Regions from separate parts of the Paenibacillus sp. EB106-06-01-XG199 genome, predicted to be linked through region 2. Evidence: a T-box and tRNA genes for the amino acid it is inferred to sense, from the RefSeq annotation. Region 2 holds a T-box; the other holds one or more tRNA genes.
The links. The T-box of region 2 lies ahead of AC3WT9_RS21030 (valine--tRNA ligase). A T-box ahead of a tRNA ligase gene usually reads a tRNA of that ligase, here a tRNA-Val.
Positions count from the first base shown of each region.

Region 1 (9,777 bases), on a different contig from region 2:
TCTGCTGGCTTTGGGCATTACTCCGGTGGCTCAATATTGTCATGCACAGTGGGGCAAGCAAGAGTACCTGGGTCTGGATCAGGTCCCAACGTTTGATATTTCCACCGGAGATTGGTCAGAGCTTTCCCGTTACACGCCCGAGCTGATTATACTGGATGACGGCTTTCAGCGCTGGCATTTGGGTGAGTGCCGCCGGATTGCCCCGCTGTTCAGACTCCCGTTTCACCAGGAAGACTGGCGTGCAACACTGCGCTCAGCAGCTGCTGTCTTCGGCAGAACGGAGCATGTACAGGAGGTCATCGGCCATTATGAGCAGCAGGCCCAGCAGGCGAAGCGGATCCTCAGCCGCAGCGTCCGGGGAGAGACGGTAGCCTTACTTAGGATATCTTCCTGCGGAGTCGCGCTCTATGGATGTGAGGAACTGGGATATACGGCAAGCGTACTGCATGAGGATCTTGGGCTCCAGCGGCATCCGTTGGTCCGGCAGCTCACCCGGGGACAGAAGCGTGTGAGCCTAACAAGTGAAGAGTTGTCAGGCCTGACGGCGGATCATTTGTTCATTACTTTTGACCGGCAGGAAGGTGAAGGCCGGGAGCTGCTGGATACTCCGCTATGGAGAAGCCTGCCCGCTGTGCGCAACCGCAACGTGTACGAGGTGGATTTTATGGCCTGGATGAATTATGGTGTGCTTTCGCATCAGCGGAAGATCGAGGATGTGCTGCGGGTACTGGCCTAAAGGCCGGTTTACCTATGAGGGATAAGTTCATGAATGATTTGACTCTGCCGGATGCCGGCGGGGTCTTTTTTTATATCTAATTGCGATTGAATTTAAGCCATAGAAGATAGTTTCACCACTATGTAATAATTGTAAAATGTGTTTTGGTACTGATCCACTTATCTATTACATTTCTTCTTTGGAAGAATAGAATACAATATCTAGTTCTAGGAGGTGATTCTTATGTCGATTCTCTTACCCCAGCAGTTTTACTCTCTGGCGGCCAATGTTGGTAAATCTTATTTTGAAAACTTGAACGGTGGAGCAAATGCTACAATTACCGTTAATAATAACGGTCCGGCTCCGATCAATCTTGTAGTTACACGTGTCAACGCTCCTGTCATCACTTATGTAATACCTCCAACCAATAGCCTCACGTTGGAAGTTGCTTTACTGTTGGTAGCCGCTCTCCAGACCACAGCTGTTGGTCCTGCTACAGGTACAATTCAAATTGCTACTGCTGATTTCTAGTTTTAAAAACGACGGAAGATAGATTTGGATGTAGAGCATGTGTATCATAACCCGCCGGGCTTGTGCCTGGCGGGTTTGTTTCTGTTTATTCTTTGACGTATATTGGCACATTTTGTATGCTTATTGAATAATTAGGGGAGGGGGCGCAAAATAAACGGATCGGAAAATATGAGGAGTCTTTGCGATGTTATTCAGAAGTTGTATGAGCTGATCAATACTGTGTATGTAAGTGCGGATGCTAAAAGTATCTATATGCTGACGAAGGACAATAAGGTTGTTCTGTTCTCGGACAAATTGTTTGTTCAATATATAAATGATGCTCTAGAGGGATAAACGCTACTCTTGAATGGATATTTGATGTTCAGCTTATCCGCCTTGGTTTCGTGTGGTTGACCCAATGATATGATAACCCGCCGGGCTTTTTGAGCTGGCGGTTTCTTCGTCTTCAGACTTGCGACTTATAGATAGACCGTTCTTGCTGTGGCGCTCGCGGATGGCGGGAATTGTTTTGAGATATTGCCGCCTGAAAGACCTAATTCGTAGTAAATAAGTAGTATACGGTAACTCTATTTCGGATTTATAATTAATGCATTGAATGAAAATAATGTCAGGCGGTGTTGTGTGTTGTCATGGGAGCCAATTCTATTCATGTTCTTTTCGACTATTGAGCTCATGTCTATTTATTATTTGATTATGTCGCTCTTTAGATTCAAGTGGAAACATCATGCTTGGCAAGCCTTGTTTGTTACTTTAATAATAAATTTGCAGAGCTATTTGGTGAGGAAAGAGTTTGATATGAGCAATATCGCACCTTTAATACTGATAGTAATATTCATATTATTCTTTGCTGCAGTTGTTAGGATGCCCCTCATACTGTCCGTTATTGCAACTATATCAGGATATGCTATTTTTGCAGTCATACAAACTGTTATTGTACTTATCTTATTCGGTTCAATAGGAGCAATAGAAGGGAATAAAAGCAATGGATACATATTACAAGTACTCACCTCCGTAGTTATTTGCTCCTTTTTTTGGCACTACTACAGAAAAGGAAAAGGCTTTACTTTTGACATAGAGAAACTTCGATTTAAGTTAGAAGATATTTTTTTAACGACGATCATCATAATTTTCTTAATTGGAATCTCAATTCTTTTATATTACAACGAAATTTATTTGAATATATTGTTCTTTTTAATGATCTCAATTTTCTTCATCTATTACTCTACCGGGAAGGAAAAAGAAAATGATTGATCGTATATCTGAGAGGATAGCCTACAATATAAAAAAAGTTGTTCCTGATCACCCCGCATCGCAAGCGGTTCTAAAGTATGCATTAGAGGTTGTGCTAAATGTTGTTTTTATCATCGTCATTACACTTGCTATATCTTTGCTCACAGGTAATTTTTCTGAAGCTTTAACGATATTAATTTCTTTTGCATTACTACGGCAATCGTCGGGCGGTGTTCACCTTAAGTCGGGTGTAGCGTGTGTCATATTTACTACGACATTGTTTACTGCGCTATCTTTTATTAACGTAAATTTAGTAGTTGTACAGGTTATGAATGCAATCAGTTTTTTGATCATCTTGTGGTTAGCGCCGATTGGAATTGAAAAGCAGACTAGAATCCCCAAGCGTCACTATCCGAAGCTTAAAATAATCGGCCTGATCTTGGTTGCTACAAATGTCATGATTTGTTCATCTGCTATAGCCGTGAGTTTTTTTGCTCAATCTCTAAGTCTATTAATTGCCAGAAAGGAGGTGAAGTAAAGATGTTGAAAAAAGCGAATGTTCGAATCGTGTCTGGTTTGGCGACATGCTTATCGATGGTAGCGATATTCATTGCAAATACAAACAGTGCGTTGTATGTGCATCAACCTGAAGTTCCAGAAGAACTACTTAAATAATATTGGAGTGGTCCGTTTGAGTATCATATCTGTGAATCAAGACCCAAAAGGTATTAACGGGAATTTGTGAGATATATATATAGGATACTCGTCCATACGGATTGAAATACTGGCTAAGCACTCTAGAGGCATCACAAAGAAGTCAGTAAAAATAATAATTTAACAACTACACAAATCAATTTCAATTGAGTTGCCTTTATGGTAACTCTTTTTTTCAATTCCGTTCCCAATCCGTCCCCAAATCAATTTTTCACGCGGTAAAAGTGGGATGTGAGTGGGGATAGAAAAGAAAAAACTCCTTATAAAATAAGGAGTTTTACGTAGTGATGCAGTATAGGACGGATGGGGTTCGAACCCATGACCCCTACCCTGTCAAGATAGTGCTCTCCCGCTGAGCTACCGTCCTGCAACGAAATTTATAATACCACAGGATGTGAGGAGATGGCAATGTTTTTTTCACGGCCTATGAATTTACTCACTTACAACTTGTTCCATAGTCTCTATGCTCGGATTAAAATAACTTATGCGTAGGGAGTAATTCCATGGCGACCATTTTCAATGAACAGAATATCTCTTTTAAACAAAGGCAGTCTCCGGTTCCGGAATTTGCTTGGCACACCAGCGAGAAGCTGGCGGGGATGGTAGAATCTAAGCATTTGATTTTTGATATCCGGTCATTGGACCCGGGCAAGTACTCGTATCCGTATCACTTTCATAGAAATGCTGAAGAGCTGTTTGTGATTTTGGCGGGCGGTGCTATGTTAAGAACTCCCGCCGGGTTACAGGAAGTCCATGAGGGCGATACGGTATTTTTCGAAACCGGTCCATCAGGTGCGCATCAGCTGTTCAATCATACGGAGACGCCTTGCCGCTATCTCGATTTACGGACGAATAACGGGTTGGATGTTGCGGAATACCCTGACTCCGGGAAAATCAATATTTTGCCGTATGAAGAGCTGTATGAAACGGAGGATAGGGTGGACTATTATAAAGGCGAAGATTTGACCCGGGAGATATGGGCGCAATTGAACGCTCAGGGCAAGGGTGAGGAGAAGCGGGGAGAAGACAGTGGTGAGTGATTCTTTTCCTGTTGGAAGAAATATCAAGGCATTCTATACATAGGTTAAAACCAGAGATAATAGGAACGTCGCATCCGGTAATGCACCAAAACTCTATCGGTTTTGCCGACTAAGGAGATGTTTGTGAATGAAAGTTACTATACACGAAACGGAAATAAAGGAAGAAAATCTAACCTACGTCGTTATTATCGTAAGGCATAATGAGCAGTGGATATTAGCTCGGCAGCGTGGACAGACCACATGGGAATTTGCAGGTGGACATATTGACGAGAATGAAACGCCTGATGAAGCAGCGGCAAGAGAACTGTATGAAGAGACAGGAGCGGAAGACTATACGTTATTTCCAATAAGTATTTATTCGGTTACCGGAGAGTCAATGCCGGATAGTTTCGGAAAGCTCTACCTGGCCACCGTTAATAAGTTCGGACAATTGCCGGCCTATGAAATGGAAGAAATATGCGGGTTCACGGAGGTGCCGGAAGAGTTAACCTATCCGATGATCTATCCTGCATTGCTGTCCAAAATCAATGAATTTGCTGAGCAGTGCAATATTCAACTATAAAGATCATGGGAGGTTAATAACATGGCTATGCCAACTCATATTGTGGCTGTCGGCGGGATCGTGGAGAATGAGCAGGGAGAAGTGCTTTTGGTCAAAACATTTCATGGTGGCTGGGTATTCCCCGGTGGGCAAGTGGAGGCCGGAGAGAATCTGATGGATGCACTCATCCGGGAGATTCAGGAAGAAAGCGGAATAGATACCGAGGTCTCTCACCTGATCGGAGTGTATTCGAATACGGGAATGTACAAATGGCATGACGGCATCACCGATGTTCCGACGAAAGTAATGCTGGATTATGTATGTAAACCGGTGGGCGGAGAACTTGCCGTTTCAGAGGAAACGTCGGAAAGCTGCTGGGTGGCTAAGGAGCTTGTGTTGGACAAGATCACAAGCCCGGCGATCCGCACGCGTTATCAGGCTTATTTGGATTTTGCAGGGACAGTATCCTACATTGCCTATGAGACCAAACCGGATTTTGCCGTCTCGCTGAAACGGAAGGTATAGAGCTTCGATAGCTGTAGCTAGCCTTCTTTTCTCGTTCAGGGTCAAATGTTGCTAAAGCGCTGTCTTCGTTTCATGTTAAGGATATGGATCAGGAAATCCAGAAGAAGGCCTGCGGCAAGAAAGGTTAGGAGGGCAGCCACAATGAAAATCTGCGCATAAACAAACACCTCGCTTCGACTAATTACTATTAGACAACCTAAGGGGAAATTCAAATGACAGTCGAATACGGAAAGCTCACCTTTTTGGAAATTAAAGAAAAAGCAGCGGAAGGTTATCTGGCAATTATTCCGACGGGCTGTACGGAGCAGCAGGGTCCACACTCCACCGTTGATTTTGATACATGGCTGGCCACAGAGCTGTCCATTGAAGCAGCGCAGCAGGCCAAACTGAAATATGGAGTCAAGTCCCTGGTGATACCGACAATTCCTTTTGGACCTACACCGGAGCACCGCAGCTTTGGATACGGCTTTATCGATATTCCGCAGAAGCTGTATGAAGATGTAATATACGCTGTTCTGACTTCCCTGGTGGACCAAGGCTTTAGACAGCTGGTTATTTTTCGCGGCTGCGGCGGTCACTTGCTGGGCAATCTGGCAGTAAGGTTCAATCAGGAATATGAGGGAAAAGCCAAGGTAGATTTTCCCCATCATCCGTTTCATGAGATCTGGTGCAGGCATGCTGATCCCGACATTCCGGGTGGTCATGCAGACAGCTTCACTACTTCTCTGGGACTTTATAAGCATCCTGAGGATATTAGGGAAGCGCAGATTTTTAATCCTGGCAGCAGTGAGCCGGAATGGGATGATCCCAATCTGGATTTTGGCAAATATTCCACAACAGGCGTTATAGGTGACCCAACCCATGCCAGTAGGGATCTTGGCGAGAAGCTGTGGAACGGTTCCGTTGAAGCCATTGCAGCAATGCTGCAGGGAATTGCTTTAGCTCAGTAAAAGTTGAACAAAATTGTGTCCGCAGCAGTTGCATTTATAACTGTTCGGGCGCTTTTTTTATTCTGACGCTGTGGGACACATAACGTGCAGGCTTGCTCAATGATGAACATCCGTTTTAATGGATAACAATTAATGGAATTTCATTAAAATAGACGCCTTAACTCCGTGATAGTTGCTGCTAGTGGATCGTTGAGGGAAGCAAGCACGGACAAAGGTTTAAGTATGGAACGTGTTAAATTAAATGGATCGTAATGATTCAGTGAGAAGGGGTTGTATATGCTTAATGCGAATAGTAAAGCCAAAACGCTCGGCGATTATCTGAAATCGCGCCGAAACCGGTTTCAGCCTGAACAGGCAGGGTTTAAAGCATCCAATAGCCAACGAAGAACACAGGGACTCGAAGGGAAGAGGTCGCTATGCTGGCAGGTGTCAGTGCAACTTATTATACCTGGCTGGAGCAGGGCAGAGAAGTAACCGCATCCAGGGATATCATCGAGAATATCGGGAGGGCACTGCAGCTGACGCCGGATGAGCAGCAACATCTGTTCGAGCTATGGAATCCCCATGAGCGTGCAGCTGTCTCTTCTATTAGTACAACGTTTAATCCGCAGTGGAGGGAAATCATCGGGCAGCTGCCCTATCCGTCTTTCATCAGCAATGAAAGTTCCGAGGTTCTTGCCTGGAATGAAGAGGCAGCGAACATATGTGCTATACTGTAAGAAAATACTACAAAAGGGGGCAAAGGCTTGTCCTATCAGACCTGTGCGACACAGCTCCCCGTCCTAAAAACACAATATGACTGGCTCAAAGAAGTCGATAGTATTGCTTTAAAGTCTGCCGTTCGGCATGTGGCAGATAGCTTTGACCGCTTTTTCAAAAAGCAAAATCAAGCTCCGCGCTTCAAAAGCCGGAAGCATCCAGTACAAAGCTACACCACGAAATTCACGAACGGAAATATCGCCATTGAAGGCAACCGATTGAAGCTTCCCAAGCTCGGCTGGATGCGTTTCGCCAACTCTCGGAAGCTGGAGGGTCGTATACTGTCCGCTACGGTACGGCAAAACGCCAGCGATAAGTATTTTGTCAAGCAGATGCACATATCGGCATTGACTTGGGGCTTAAGGAATACGCTGTGTGCTCAAGCGGGGAGCATTTTGCCAACCCCAGGTTTTACCGTCAATACGAGAAAAAGCTTGTGCTATGGCAGCGGCGTTTGGCAAGACGCACACCAGGGGGCTCCAACTGGAAGAAAGCCAAGAAACACATTGCCCGTATTCACGAACACATTGCAAATTCACGGAACAATTTTCTCCACAAGATGACAACGAAGCTGATCCGTGAGTGCCAAACGATCAGCATCGAACATCTGCGTGTGGCGAATATGATTCAAAATCCCAAACTCTCCAAGTCCATCGCTGATGCCTCCTGGGGCGAATGGGTGCGACAACTCACGTATAAAGCATCCTGGTATGGACGAACCCTCCGGGTTGCCGGCACCTTCGAGCCGACCAGTCAGCAGTGCCACGTTTGCGGCACGATCCATCCCGAAGTGAAGAACCTCTCGATTCGAGAATGGACATGTGTAGCTTGCGGAACACACCATGATCGGGATGAAAATACGGCTCATAATATCAAACAGTTAGCGGTATAGCAATTACCTATAAAAATAAAACGTAGAACTGCGGGAACGCAGGGGTCGCTTGCCCATAAGAGGAGGTTGCTCCTCTGTTCGCAAGAATCCCTCCTTCAAGCGTCAGCTAAGTGGTGGAGATTCAAAAGGGTTAGTTACTTAGCATCTGGCTCTCCAGCCGGGCTGTTTCCTCTTCAATCCGTACAGTATCAATGCGTTCGAAGAGCAGCTTCAGTTCATGGATGTTCTGTCCTGCCTGAACAGAGGACTGCTGCCATCCAGCCTCATCAAGGGACAAGAAGATGCGGAGCTCATCACAGGAAAAAGGAATGAACGGATTCAGCAGATTAGCCAGATTAGCAATGATCTGTACGCAGGTGTAGAGGGTATCTCCGCAGGTGTTGCGGTCTTCCTTGATCTGCAGCCAGGGTTTCTGTTCATCAAAGTATTTATTGGCTTGGCGAATATAACCAAAGATAAACTCCAGAGCCTCCTTAAAACTCCCGGATTCGATCAGCCTGCCGGCTTCGGCGTATAAGGTGTCGAAGTTCGCTCTCCACTTAGGCTCCAGTATTCCCTCCGGCACACAACCCCCGAAGGCTTTATTTATGAAGGCCAGGCTGCGGTTTACAAAATTGCCGAAGGCACCGAGCAGCTCGCCATTATGGCTGTGGATGAACTCCCTCCAGGAGAAGTCGGTATCACGCTTCTCGGGGCCGTTCGCAATCAGGAAGTACCGGATTGAATCCGGCTGATAGCGGCTTAGAATATCCGGTACCCAGACCGCCCAGTTGCGGCTGGTAGAGAATTTCTGCCCCTCCAGCGTCATGTACTCGCAGGCAAACAGACGGTCAGGCAAATGCAATCCGCCCACTCCCAATAATATGCCCGGCCAAATCAGACTATGAAAAGGCACGTTGTCTTTCCCATGCACATAATAAGAAGTTGCCTTGCCATCCTCAGCGGCGCTGTCGCGATTCTCCAGCCAGAAATCCTCCCAACGGTTTCCTGACTCTGCGGCCCACTGCTTGCTGGCGGACAGATAGCCGCTGACCGCTTCGATCCATACGTAGATTTTTTTACCGGTAAATCCGTCTACCGGCACATCCACGCCCCAATCAAGATCACGGGTAGCCGCGCGGTCTTGAAGCCCCTCTTGCAGATAACGCTGAGTCAACCGGACGGCATTATCCCTCCAGCCCTGAGATGATTCCGCATAGTCTGCCAGTTCCTTTTGAAAGCTTGAAAGAGAAAGATAGTAATGCTCTGTAGGCCGCAGTACCGGAGGGGTTCCGCAGATTTTACAGGATCTGTCCAGCAGATCGGACGGGTCGAGCAGGGTGGAGCAGTAATCGCATTGATCGCCGCGTGCCTGCTGCCCGCAGACCGGACACGTTCCCTCCACGTACCGGTCAGGTAGAAACCGCTGATCCTGCTCGCAGTAGCACTGGAGCGTTGTCTTTTTGTACAGGTGCCCGTTGTCCAGAAGTTTAAGAAATAGCTCACGAACGACCGTGTGGTGGGTTTCCTGATCTGTCCGCGTGTATAAATCGTAAGTGAAACCAAGCTTGTCGAAGCACTCCGCAAATTCCTCATGATAGCGGTCGGCGAATTCACCCGGCGTTACGCCCTCTTTGGCTGCCTGGACAGCCACCGGTGTACCATGGCAATCGCTGCCGGACACATACAGCACCCGATCACCTTTAGCCCGGTGGTAACGGGCCAGAATGTCACCGGGCAGAATGCTTGCCAGTCTTCCCAGATGCAGAGAGCCATTGGCGTAAGGCCACGCCCCTCCGATAAAGATATTGGACATTTTATCTCCTCCTAAAGTTTTGTGAGCGTTACTTCCAGATTGTCCTTCGAACAAAACTCGCTTCGGAAGCATATACTAAAGTTTT
Region 1 is NZ_JBYTDQ010000002.1:602,772-612,548, reverse strand. Features, by position in the region: gene AC3WT9_RS08725 (helix-turn-helix domain-containing protein) at 1-736, shown strand, start outside; gene AC3WT9_RS08720 (hypothetical protein) at 959-1,246, shown strand; gene AC3WT9_RS08715 (hypothetical protein) at 2,042-2,497, shown strand; gene AC3WT9_RS08710 (accessory gene regulator ArgB-like protein) at 2,490-3,014, shown strand; gene AC3WT9_RS08705 (cyclic lactone autoinducer peptide) at 3,017-3,151, shown strand; tRNA gene AC3WT9_RS08700 (tRNA-Val) at 3,486-3,557, opposite strand; gene AC3WT9_RS08695 (cupin domain-containing protein) at 3,694-4,230, shown strand; gene AC3WT9_RS08690 (NUDIX hydrolase) at 4,358-4,792, shown strand; gene AC3WT9_RS08685 (NUDIX hydrolase) at 4,814-5,296, shown strand; gene AC3WT9_RS08680 (creatininase family protein) at 5,509-6,246, shown strand; partial or broken gene AC3WT9_RS08675 (helix-turn-helix domain-containing protein) at 6,648-6,965, shown strand; partial or broken gene AC3WT9_RS08670 (RNA-guided endonuclease TnpB family protein) at 6,984-7,897, shown strand; gene metG (methionine--tRNA ligase) at 8,028-9,692, opposite strand.
Region 1: it encodes a tRNA-Val, which carries the amino acid that the T-box ahead of AC3WT9_RS21030 (valine--tRNA ligase) is inferred to sense. The anticodon was not compared.

Region 2 (9,777 bases):
CTGCAGCAGCGCTTCCAGGCGCCGGGCGATTTCGCGATGGCTTATGTCATTGCCCACGAGGTGGGCCATCATGTACAGACCCTGTTGGGCACGTCGAAGCAGCTGAATTCGCTTCGCCAGAGCCTGAGCGAGAAGGAATTCAATAAATATCAGGTCCGGTTCGAGCTGCAGGCCGATTATCTGGCCGGAGTCTGGGCCAATCACGCCCAGGGCATGAACCTGCTGGAAGAAGGCGATCTGGAGGAGGCCCTGACGGCGGCGAGTGCGGTCGGCGATGACACGATCCAGAAGCAGGCACAAGGATATGCGGTGCCGGACAGCTTCACCCACGGGTCTTCGGAGCAGCGGAAACGCTGGTTCTACAAAGGTTTTAACTCCGGTACCATTGAAGGCGGAGATACTTTTAACGCTGCTCAGCTATAGAATGTGAGAGGGCAAAGTGTCAGCCGCTTAACCCGGGAACCGCCCATCCCCCTATGCGGGAGCGAGCTAAGCCAAGTATAAATAAGCCTGGAGACAGAGCCGATACGGCCTCGTCTACAGGCTTTTATTCTTTGGGCGAAAACCGCTTCCTTCCAAACTTTTTGGATTCCGGCAGCTGGTCGGCAGACCTACTTCTATTAACAGGCAGGTACTTTTTTCATAGAAAGAGACTGTTGCCCATGCCTTATAATCAGCGCCGGTCATATAATACTTTGTTAACGCGGAGCAGGCTGCTCCTCATGAAATGAATTCTACAAGCCGGGGAGAGGGGTTCATGAAAATACTGCTGGTCACCTACTGGGGACTCACCAATATGGGCGGAATCTGGACGTATATGAAACAGCTCTCAGACAAGCTGAGCGAGCAGGGTCATTCTGTTACGCTGATGGGAAGCCATGTAGAGAGCAATACGTTATATTTGCTGAACCAGGAGAGCTATTTTGATAAAAATGCATACTATAACACGCTGCTGCCTTATCTCGATCCTCTGCGGTTTCCGCATCTGCACCTGGAGCATGGCATTTTCAGTTTTGAAATCGGCCGTTATGTGTTTGAGGGAGGAGCGGCTGTGCTCGGCCTGGAGGACTATGATCTCATCCACGCCCAGGATCCCATTTCCACTTACGCGCTGCGGCGGGTGATGAAAAAGCGGGTGCCGCTGGTGGCCAGCGTTCACGGGGCATTGGCCCGGGAGTCGTACTACGAGTATAAGGGGATTGAACGGGAGCTTACGAAGGAGGAGTACGAGAGCCGGCCGATTTGGAGCTATTTCCGCCGGATCGAGCAGCTTGGCGCACATGCCGCTGACCTGATCCTGGTGTCTTCGAAATGGATCGGTCAACTGGTGAATGAGCTCGGCGTCACTCGGGAGCGGATTCATACGCTGCCTTACGGAATCAACCTGGAGCAGTACAATGACAAGGCTGCATTGCCTTCCCCGGTACAAGTTGGCGGGGGACATAAGGTGATTATGTATGCCGGCCGTTTCGAGTACATCAAGGGTGTACATGTGCTGATCGGCGCACTGGGTCTGGTGCATCGCAGCCGTCAGGACTGGGTCTGCGTCTTAGCCGGGAGCGGTAGTCTCCTGGAAGAGCTGAGATCACAGGCGGCAGCGCTGGGGATTCAGGGACATCTGGTGTTTGTGGGTAATTTAGACAATATCCCGTCCACGTTGCAGCAGGCCGATATCTATGTGCAGCCCAGCCTGCAGGATACGCAGCCCTACTCGGTCACAGAAGCCCAGCTTGCCGGTATTGCACCGATTGTGGCCGGGACGACGGGGATGCCGGAAATGGTTAAGCACGGGGAAACAGGCTGGATCTTTCCTACGGAAGATTCAGGGGGGCTGGCGGAGCTGCTGCTACTGCTGCTAGGTGATGATGAACTGCGCGGGCGGACAGGAAACCAGGCGAGAAAATGGGCGGTCCGCTGCCGCTCGCTGGATGTCATGACGGAAGGAACGCTTAAGGTGTACCGCAAAGCGGTGGGAAAGCAAACCTTGCGTAGAGGGGGGACCGGAGGCGAAATGCTGGCAGTGGAAAAGGAAGCAGGAGCGGTTCAGGGAGCTTTTCATCCGGCTGATTTGCTGGGCAGCGTTACCCCCGGCAATCCACTGGTACCGGCTCTGCGGAGCAGGCTGCCGCTGGATTATTCCGTTCCCGATGCCCGTATTTTTGGTTTTGACAAGCAATAAGAGACGGCCGCTCTGATGAAGTGTCCAAAGTTGTCATGCCTTTCTGATTGAAGCATATACATGAGAGGAGTAACATTTTGGGCTTATGCTCTGGGCTTGTCTCGGGGTTAGATTATGCCAAGAAGGAGGACATTTCCCGTGTTTGACCAGTCCCACGGTTTGCGGTTTGATATTTATGAACGCATCCACCTTTCGGAAGAACTTCCGGGAATCGCTGAACTGGAAGAGGTGGAGCTGATTCCGGAAATCCAGGTGATTCAGCGGGAGGACCGGGCCGAGCTGTACGGACAGCTTCTGCTCACCGGACTCTACCGGGGTGAGAACGACCGGACGGAACGTCTGGAGCATGCCATTCCTGTTGAAATCACAGTACCGCTGACCCGGGTCAGCTCACTTGAAGACATAGGGGTGGAGATTGAGAATTTCGATATCGACCTGCTTACGATGCGTACGGTCAATATAACTGGTGTACTCTCGCTGCGGGGAATCGGGGGATCGGAGACGCAGCCCGCCTGGCAGCAGGAAGAGTACACGGCAGCTTATTCACCTGACGAGGAAAAACAGGCCACGGGGGTTAGGGTAGAGGCCAAGGAGCATGAGAACGATGCGTTGTATGAAAACTCAGTGTGGACTTATGGCGAAGGCACCGCAGAGAATTTCGCTGAGGAGCATGAGTTTGCCCACAGTGGTCCTGAAGCTGCTGTGAATCCGCTGTTTTTGGAAGGCACTGTGTTCACCCACCAGCCTGCTGCATCCCCACCGGCCCAACAGAAGGACAAGGAAGTGAAGGTGCGGACACACAGCTTTGATAGCCCGCAGGGGATATCAACAGCCGGAACCGCGAACAACGAACCTGTTTCGGGACACTTCTTCGGGGCGCAAGGGAGAGCGGAGCAGGCTGTTCCGGCCGCTGGAAATCAGGCTGGCTATACAAATCCCTTTAACAGTTCTGACATTGCCAAAGTATCAGGCACCGAAAGTTCAGGCAGCGCAAAGGACATTTCGGATGCTGCCGCTGAGAACACAGCCGCGGAGGCGCAGGCGTCCCATCAGGAAGAAGAGGATTTCTCTGCTGAAAATGGGGACTATGCGGCACTTTTTGCTCAGGATAGCTCCGTATCTCACGCTGATCAGGAGAACGCGGGCGAAGGCGCGATCTCTAAGGAAGCAGCACCTCCGCAGGAGGAGAAGCCGGATCTGAAGGTTGCCCTGGGAAGCAAGAGACAAGAAGATATTCCTGCGAAGGAGCATCTCACCTTCTCTTCCCTGCTCAGCTCCAGCCGCTCCAGAAAGGAACAGGAGGAGCTTATCGCCGAGGATACAGCTGCGGCGGCGCCTGTTCCGGACTCCGGCCGTGACGGGGAATGGAAAAGCCGCTTTATCGGTGGCTTGAACGGCAAGGATCTGTTCCGTAAAGTGCGCCTCTGCATTGTCCAGCGTGAAGAAACAATCGATACTATAGCAGAGAAATATCAGCTCAGTGCAAGAGAACTTGTCATGTACAACCGTCTTTCCGGTCAGAATGTGGAGGAAGGCCAAGTTTTGTATATCCCTTAAGAGATGCCGGCAGGCGCATCGGTGTCAGAATCCCGATCGGATGAGATCGGGATTTTTTGTATTTCTGTCCTCTGACCTGAGATTAAGGATGAACATCAGGGGTTCGAATCAGGAGAAGGGGCTAATTTTAGAAATGGGCGGTATAAGTCCCGCAGTTTGTGTGTATGCTGGTTGACTAGGAATAGTACTAAATGTATTATTGGATTAAGTAAATTCTTAATAAAGACTGGGAACGGGAAGAGTAGGCGGTCAGCCCTTCAGAGAGCGGAACTATAAATTGCTGTGAGTTTCCGCAGGATGCAGCCACCGAAGTCGCCCCGGAGTTGCCCCTCTGAGCTTGTCTTCAGATTTATGAAGCATAGGTTAGGAAGTGGCCGGTTGCAGCCGTTATCTGCGTGAGTGTCGCGCTAAGTCTCCGGAACCTATGGGACCGGAACGGTGGTTTATTTTTCATTGGCGCGAAACAAAGGTGGTACCGCGAAAGAATGGCCTTTCGTCCTTTGAGACGAAGGGCCTTTTTGTATTTTTTTTCAGAGGTCCAGCTTCAGAGATACATCTACCAATGTTACTTAAATGGAGGGTTTAGAATGGCTGATCACAACAAAGCGGCGGCAGAGCTGCTGAAGCCGCAAGATCCGGCACAGGATGCTGCTGAGGGCAATAGCGCAAAGAGCGATATGCCGACTACATATGATCCGAAGGCGGCTGAACAGAAATGGTATGCCTATTGGATGGAGAAGGAGTTCTTCAAGGCTGGAATGCGGCCTGAAGCAGAGCCTTACAGCATTGTAATTCCACCGCCGAATGTAACCGGGATGCTGCACATCGGGCATGCGCTCGATTTCACGCTGCAGGATATCCTGATCCGTACCAAGCGGATGCAGGGCTTCGATACCCTTTGGCTCCCGGGAACGGACCATGCTGGTATTGCTACCCAGACCAAGGTGGAGCAGAAGCTGCGCCAGCAGGGCCTTTCCCGGCATGATCTGGGCCGCGAGAAATTCCTGGAGCAGGTATGGGAGTGGAAGGACCAGTATGCCAAGACCATTCATGAGCAGTGGGCCAAGATGGGCCTGTCTCTCGACTATTCGCGCGAGCGGTTCACTCTGGATAAAGGGATGTCCAGCGGTGTACGCCAGGTATTTGTGGAGTTATACCGTAAAGGACTGATCTACCGCGGCAAGCGCATTATCAACTGGGATCCGGCAGCCCGTACCGCTTTATCCGATATTGAAGTTGAGTACAAAGAGGTTAACGGTCACCTGTACCACCTGCGCTACCCTCTTAAAGACGGCAGCGGATTCATCACCGTAGCAACGACACGTCCGGAGACGATGTTGGGCGATAGTGCGGTAGCGGTGCATCCGAAGGATGAACGCTATCAGGATCTAATCGGCAAAACGTTGATCCTTCCGGTCATCGGCCGGGAAATTCCGATTATCGCCGATGATTACGTAGAGAAAGAATTCGGCAGCGGCGCGGTTAAGATCACTCCGGCCCATGATCCTAATGACTTTGAAGTTGGCCTGCGCCATAACCTTCCGCAGATCAATGTGATGGATGAAGGCGGCATGATGAACGAGGAGGCCGGTCCTTATCAGGGACTGGACCGCAGCGAATGCCGCAAAGCGATTGTTGCTGATCTCAAAGAGCAGGGCGTTCTGATTTCGATTGAGGACCATCTGCATCAGGTAGGACACAGCGAGCGTTCCGGCGCAGTGGTTGAGCCTTATCTGTCCACCCAGTGGTTCGTGAAGATGCAGCCGCTGGCCGAAGCTGCCATCACTGCACAGAAGAATGGTGACGGCGTTAACTTCGTGCCGGACCGTTTCGAGAAAACATATTTGAACTGGATCGAAAATGTGCGTGACTGGTGTATTTCCCGCCAATTGTGGTGGGGACACCGCATCCCGGCCTGGTACTCTGAATCTACAGGTGAAGTGTTTGTAGCGTATACGGAAGAGGAAGCCCGCGAAATCAGCGGACTTGATGATCTGAAGCAGGATGAGGACGTTCTCGATACGTGGTTCAGCTCCAATCTGTGGCCGTTCGCCACACTGGGCTGGCCGGATGAAAGCAGCAGCGACTATCAGCGGTTTTATCCGAACAATGTCCTGGTTACCGGCTATGACATCATCTACTTCTGGGTAGCGCGCATGATCTTCTCCGCGCTGGAGTTCACCGGCAAGAAGCCGTTCTCCGATGTATTCATGCATGGCTTGGTGCGGGATGCCGAAGGACGCAAGATGTCCAAATCGCTCGGTAACGGGATCGATCCGCTGGATGTTATCGAGCAATATGGTGCAGATGCTATGCGTTATATGATTTCGACAGGCAGCACAGCCGGACAGGATCTGCGTTTCCGTATGGAGAAGGTAGAGCAGGCGCGTAATTTTGCCAATAAGATCTGGAATGCCTCGCGCTTTGCATTGATGAATCTGGAAGGCGTAAACTTTGCAGATATTGACATTACAGGTGAGCTTAGCACGGCGGACCGCTGGATTCTACATCGCTTAAACGAAACTTCTCGTGATATTACGCGTCTAATTGACTCGTACGAGTACGGCGAGACCGGCCGCCTCTTGTATAACTTCATTTGGGATGATCTGTGTGACTGGTACATCGAGTTCGCGAAGCTGTCGCTTTATGGGGCTGACGCTGCTGCCAAAGCGAAGACGCAATCGGTGCTGGCCTATGTGCTGGACCGTACGCTGCGCCTGATTCACCCGTTCATGCCGTTCATTACCGAAGAAATTTGGCAGCATCTGCCGCATGAAGGCGAAACGATCACCCTGGCGGAATGGCCTAAATATGATGAGGCGCTTGAGAATCCGCAGGCAGTGGCAGAAATGACCCTGCTGATGGATATCATTCGTGCGGTTCGTAATATCCGCGCCGAGGTGAATGTGCCGATGAGCAAGAAGGTTGAGCTGATCATCAAAGCCGGAAATGAAGACACCTTGAGCATCATTACCCGCAACGACAATTACATCGGACGCTTCTGCAACACATCTTCGTTCGAAGCAAGCCTTGATCCGCAGACGCCGGATAAAGTCATGTCCGCAGTAGTTACGGGCGCAGAGCTTCTTCTGCCGCTGTCGGGGCTGATCGATATTGAGCAGGAAATTATCCGTCTGGAAAAAGAAGTTCAGAGTCTGAACAGCGAAGTAGAGCGCGTGGAGAAGAAGCTCGGCAATCAGGGCTTCGTGGCCAAGGCGCCGGCAAAAGTCATCGAAGAGGAACGTGCAAAGCAGGCGGACTATTCCGCAAAACGCGAGAAAGTGCTCGCCCGTATCGCAGAGCTGAGAGGATAAGGGATATGGAAGAGATCATCGGGGGCGGCGGTACCGCTCCCTTAAGTTCCTATACAGAAGCGGTAGAGTGGATCAACAGTCTGATTCCTTTCGGCATCCGTCCGGGCCTGGAGCGGATTGAGCTGCTGATGGAGAAGCTGGACCATCCGCACCGCAAGCTGAAATTCATTCACGTGGCGGGGACGAACGGAAAGGGCTCGACCTGCGCTTTTTTGACCAGTGTGCTGATCCAGAGCGGTTACAGCGTAGGGACCTTTACTTCGCCCTATATCACCAAGTTCACTAACCGTTTCCAGTACAATGGGACGGATATTCCCGAAGATACTTTGCTGGAGCTGTCGAATAAGCTTCGCCCGCTGGTACAGGAAATAGCAGACAGCGAGCTTGGTTCACCGACGATGTTCGAGGTGGCTACAGCGCTGGCGATTCTCTACTTCGGGGAGGTCTGTTATCCGGATGTAGTCGTATGGGAGACGGGGCTTGGGGGAAGGCTGGATGTAACAAACATCGTGACACCTATTGTGTCCGTGATTACGAATGTCGGACATGATCATACCGATGTGCTGGGAGATACGCTGGAGGAAATTGCCGGTGAGAAGGCCGGAATTATCAAACCGGGTGTTCCTGCAGTCAGCTGTGTGAGCCAGCCGGAAGCGATAGCGGTGCTTAAGGCCAAAGCGGCAGACAGCCGCTCTACCCTCTATCTGGCCGGGGAAGATTTCAGCTATGAGCTAGCCGGAATCAAAGATGGCGTGCAGAGCTTTAACTTTAAGGGTCCCTTCCGCTCCCTTGAGATCGGCATTGCCATGAAAGGCGAGCATCAGCTCAGCAATGCGGCCGGGGCCATGATGGCGCTGGAGGTTCTGCGGCAATATATGGCCTTTATGCTGGAGGATGAGGATGTGCTGGAGGGTTTCCGAAGCACATTCTGGGCTGGAAGGCTGGAAGAGGTAAGTGCTTCTCCGCGCATTGTACTGGATGGGGCGCACAACCCCGAAGGTGCGGAGAGCCTGGCCAAGAGCCTTCCGCAGTTTTATAAATACGGTAAATTAAATTTGCTCATGGGGATGCTGGCAAATAAGCATCATGAGTCATACTTCAAGCATATACTGCCTATAGTGGATACGCTCATCCTGACCGAACCGGATTTCCGGAAGAAAATGGACGCGGAAGATCTGCAGGCCATCGCAGAACGTCTGCGTGAGAAATATGCTAAAGAAAACTTGAAAATCATAGTAGAACGTAATTGGGGTAAGGCGCTGCAACTGCTGCAATCGATCACAGCGGAAGACGACCTTGCTGTCGTGTCCGGAACGCTGTATTTGATTTCTGATGTACGAAGTACGCTTTTGCAGCAACCCGATTCTGAAAAAGGCTGGTGACGAACTGTTGGATACTACTGAACGTGTGCATTTTATAGGGATCGGCGGCTACGGAATGAGCGCGATTGCCCGGGTGATGCTGGAAATGGGATATACGGTTACGGGCTCCGATGTGGCAGCTCAGGAATTAACTGAGAAACTGATTGCCAAAGGTGCCAAAGTTTATATTGGACATACTGCGGAACAGGTTAAGGGTGCAGATCTGGTTGTTTATTCTACGGCACTCGCAAGTGATAATGTGGAATGGGTAGAGGCGGAACGTCTCAAAATCCCGGTTCTGCACCGCTCGCAAATGCTGGCCCGGCTGCTGAATGAACGCAAAGGGGTAGCTGTCGCCGGCGCGCACGGCAAAACTACCACCTCTTCGATGATCGCGCTGATCATGGAAGATTGCGGAGTGGACCCGACCTATATTATTGGTGGAGAGATTATGAATGTCGGTACGAATGCGAAGGCTGGACAAGGGGAGTTTGTTGTGGCCGAAGCGGATGAAAGCGACGGCTCGTTCCTGCAGTATCATCCTTGGCTGGGGATCGTAACGAATATTGAAGCGGATCATCTGGAGAATTACGGCGGTGACTTCGGCCGCCTGAAGGCCGCTTATGTGCAGTTTATGAACCAGCTGCGCGAAGACGGCACCGCGATTGTGTGTGCGGATGATGAGACGGTCAGCGCCCTTTTACCTGAAGTTAAGGGCGCGGTGATTACCTACGGTATTCATCAGAACGCTGATTATATAGCCACTGACATCGTGCTTGGCGACCGGCAGGTGGCGTATACAATGAACAGCGGCGGTCAAGTGCTGGGGCGAATTGAGCTCTCCATTCCCGGACAGTACAATCTGTACAATTCAATGGCTGCGGTCATTGCTTGTCTGAAGTCAGGGATTGCATTTGAAGAAATCGCTGCAGCTATCGTGAAATTCCATGGAGCTAAGCGCCGGTTTCAGGTGCTTGGCGAAATCAATGATATTCTTGTAATAGACGATTACGCCCATCATCCAACGGAGATCCAGGCAACGATCAGTGCAGCCAAAGCGACCGGCAAACGGATTATTGCCGTGTTCCAGCCGCAGCGCTACACCCGTACCTTCTTTCTGCTGGATGCGTTCAGCCGTGCCTTCAGCGAAGCTGATGAAGTGATCATTACAGATATCTATTCGCCGGCCGGAGAGAAGCAGATTGAAGGTGTCACTTCCGCAAAGCTGGTGGAGCTGATTATTCAGAACAGCAACGCCGGTGCGAGGCATCTGGCTACCAAAGAAGCCGTGCTGGCTGACCTGCGGGGCCGTATCGCTCCCGGTGATCTGGTGATCACGATGGGCGCAGGAGATATCTGGAAGGTT
Region 2 is NZ_JBYTDQ010000005.1:549,900-559,676, forward strand. Features, by position in the region: gene ypfJ (KPN_02809 family neutral zinc metallopeptidase) at 1-423, shown strand, start outside; gene AC3WT9_RS21020 (glycosyltransferase family 4 protein) at 758-2,179, shown strand; gene AC3WT9_RS21025 (LysM peptidoglycan-binding domain-containing protein) at 2,318-3,736, shown strand; T-box leader at 3,956-4,240, shown strand; gene AC3WT9_RS21030 (valine--tRNA ligase) at 4,414-7,050, shown strand; gene AC3WT9_RS21035 (bifunctional folylpolyglutamate synthase/dihydrofolate synthase) at 7,056-8,432, shown strand; gene murC (UDP-N-acetylmuramate--L-alanine ligase) at 8,440-9,777, shown strand, end outside.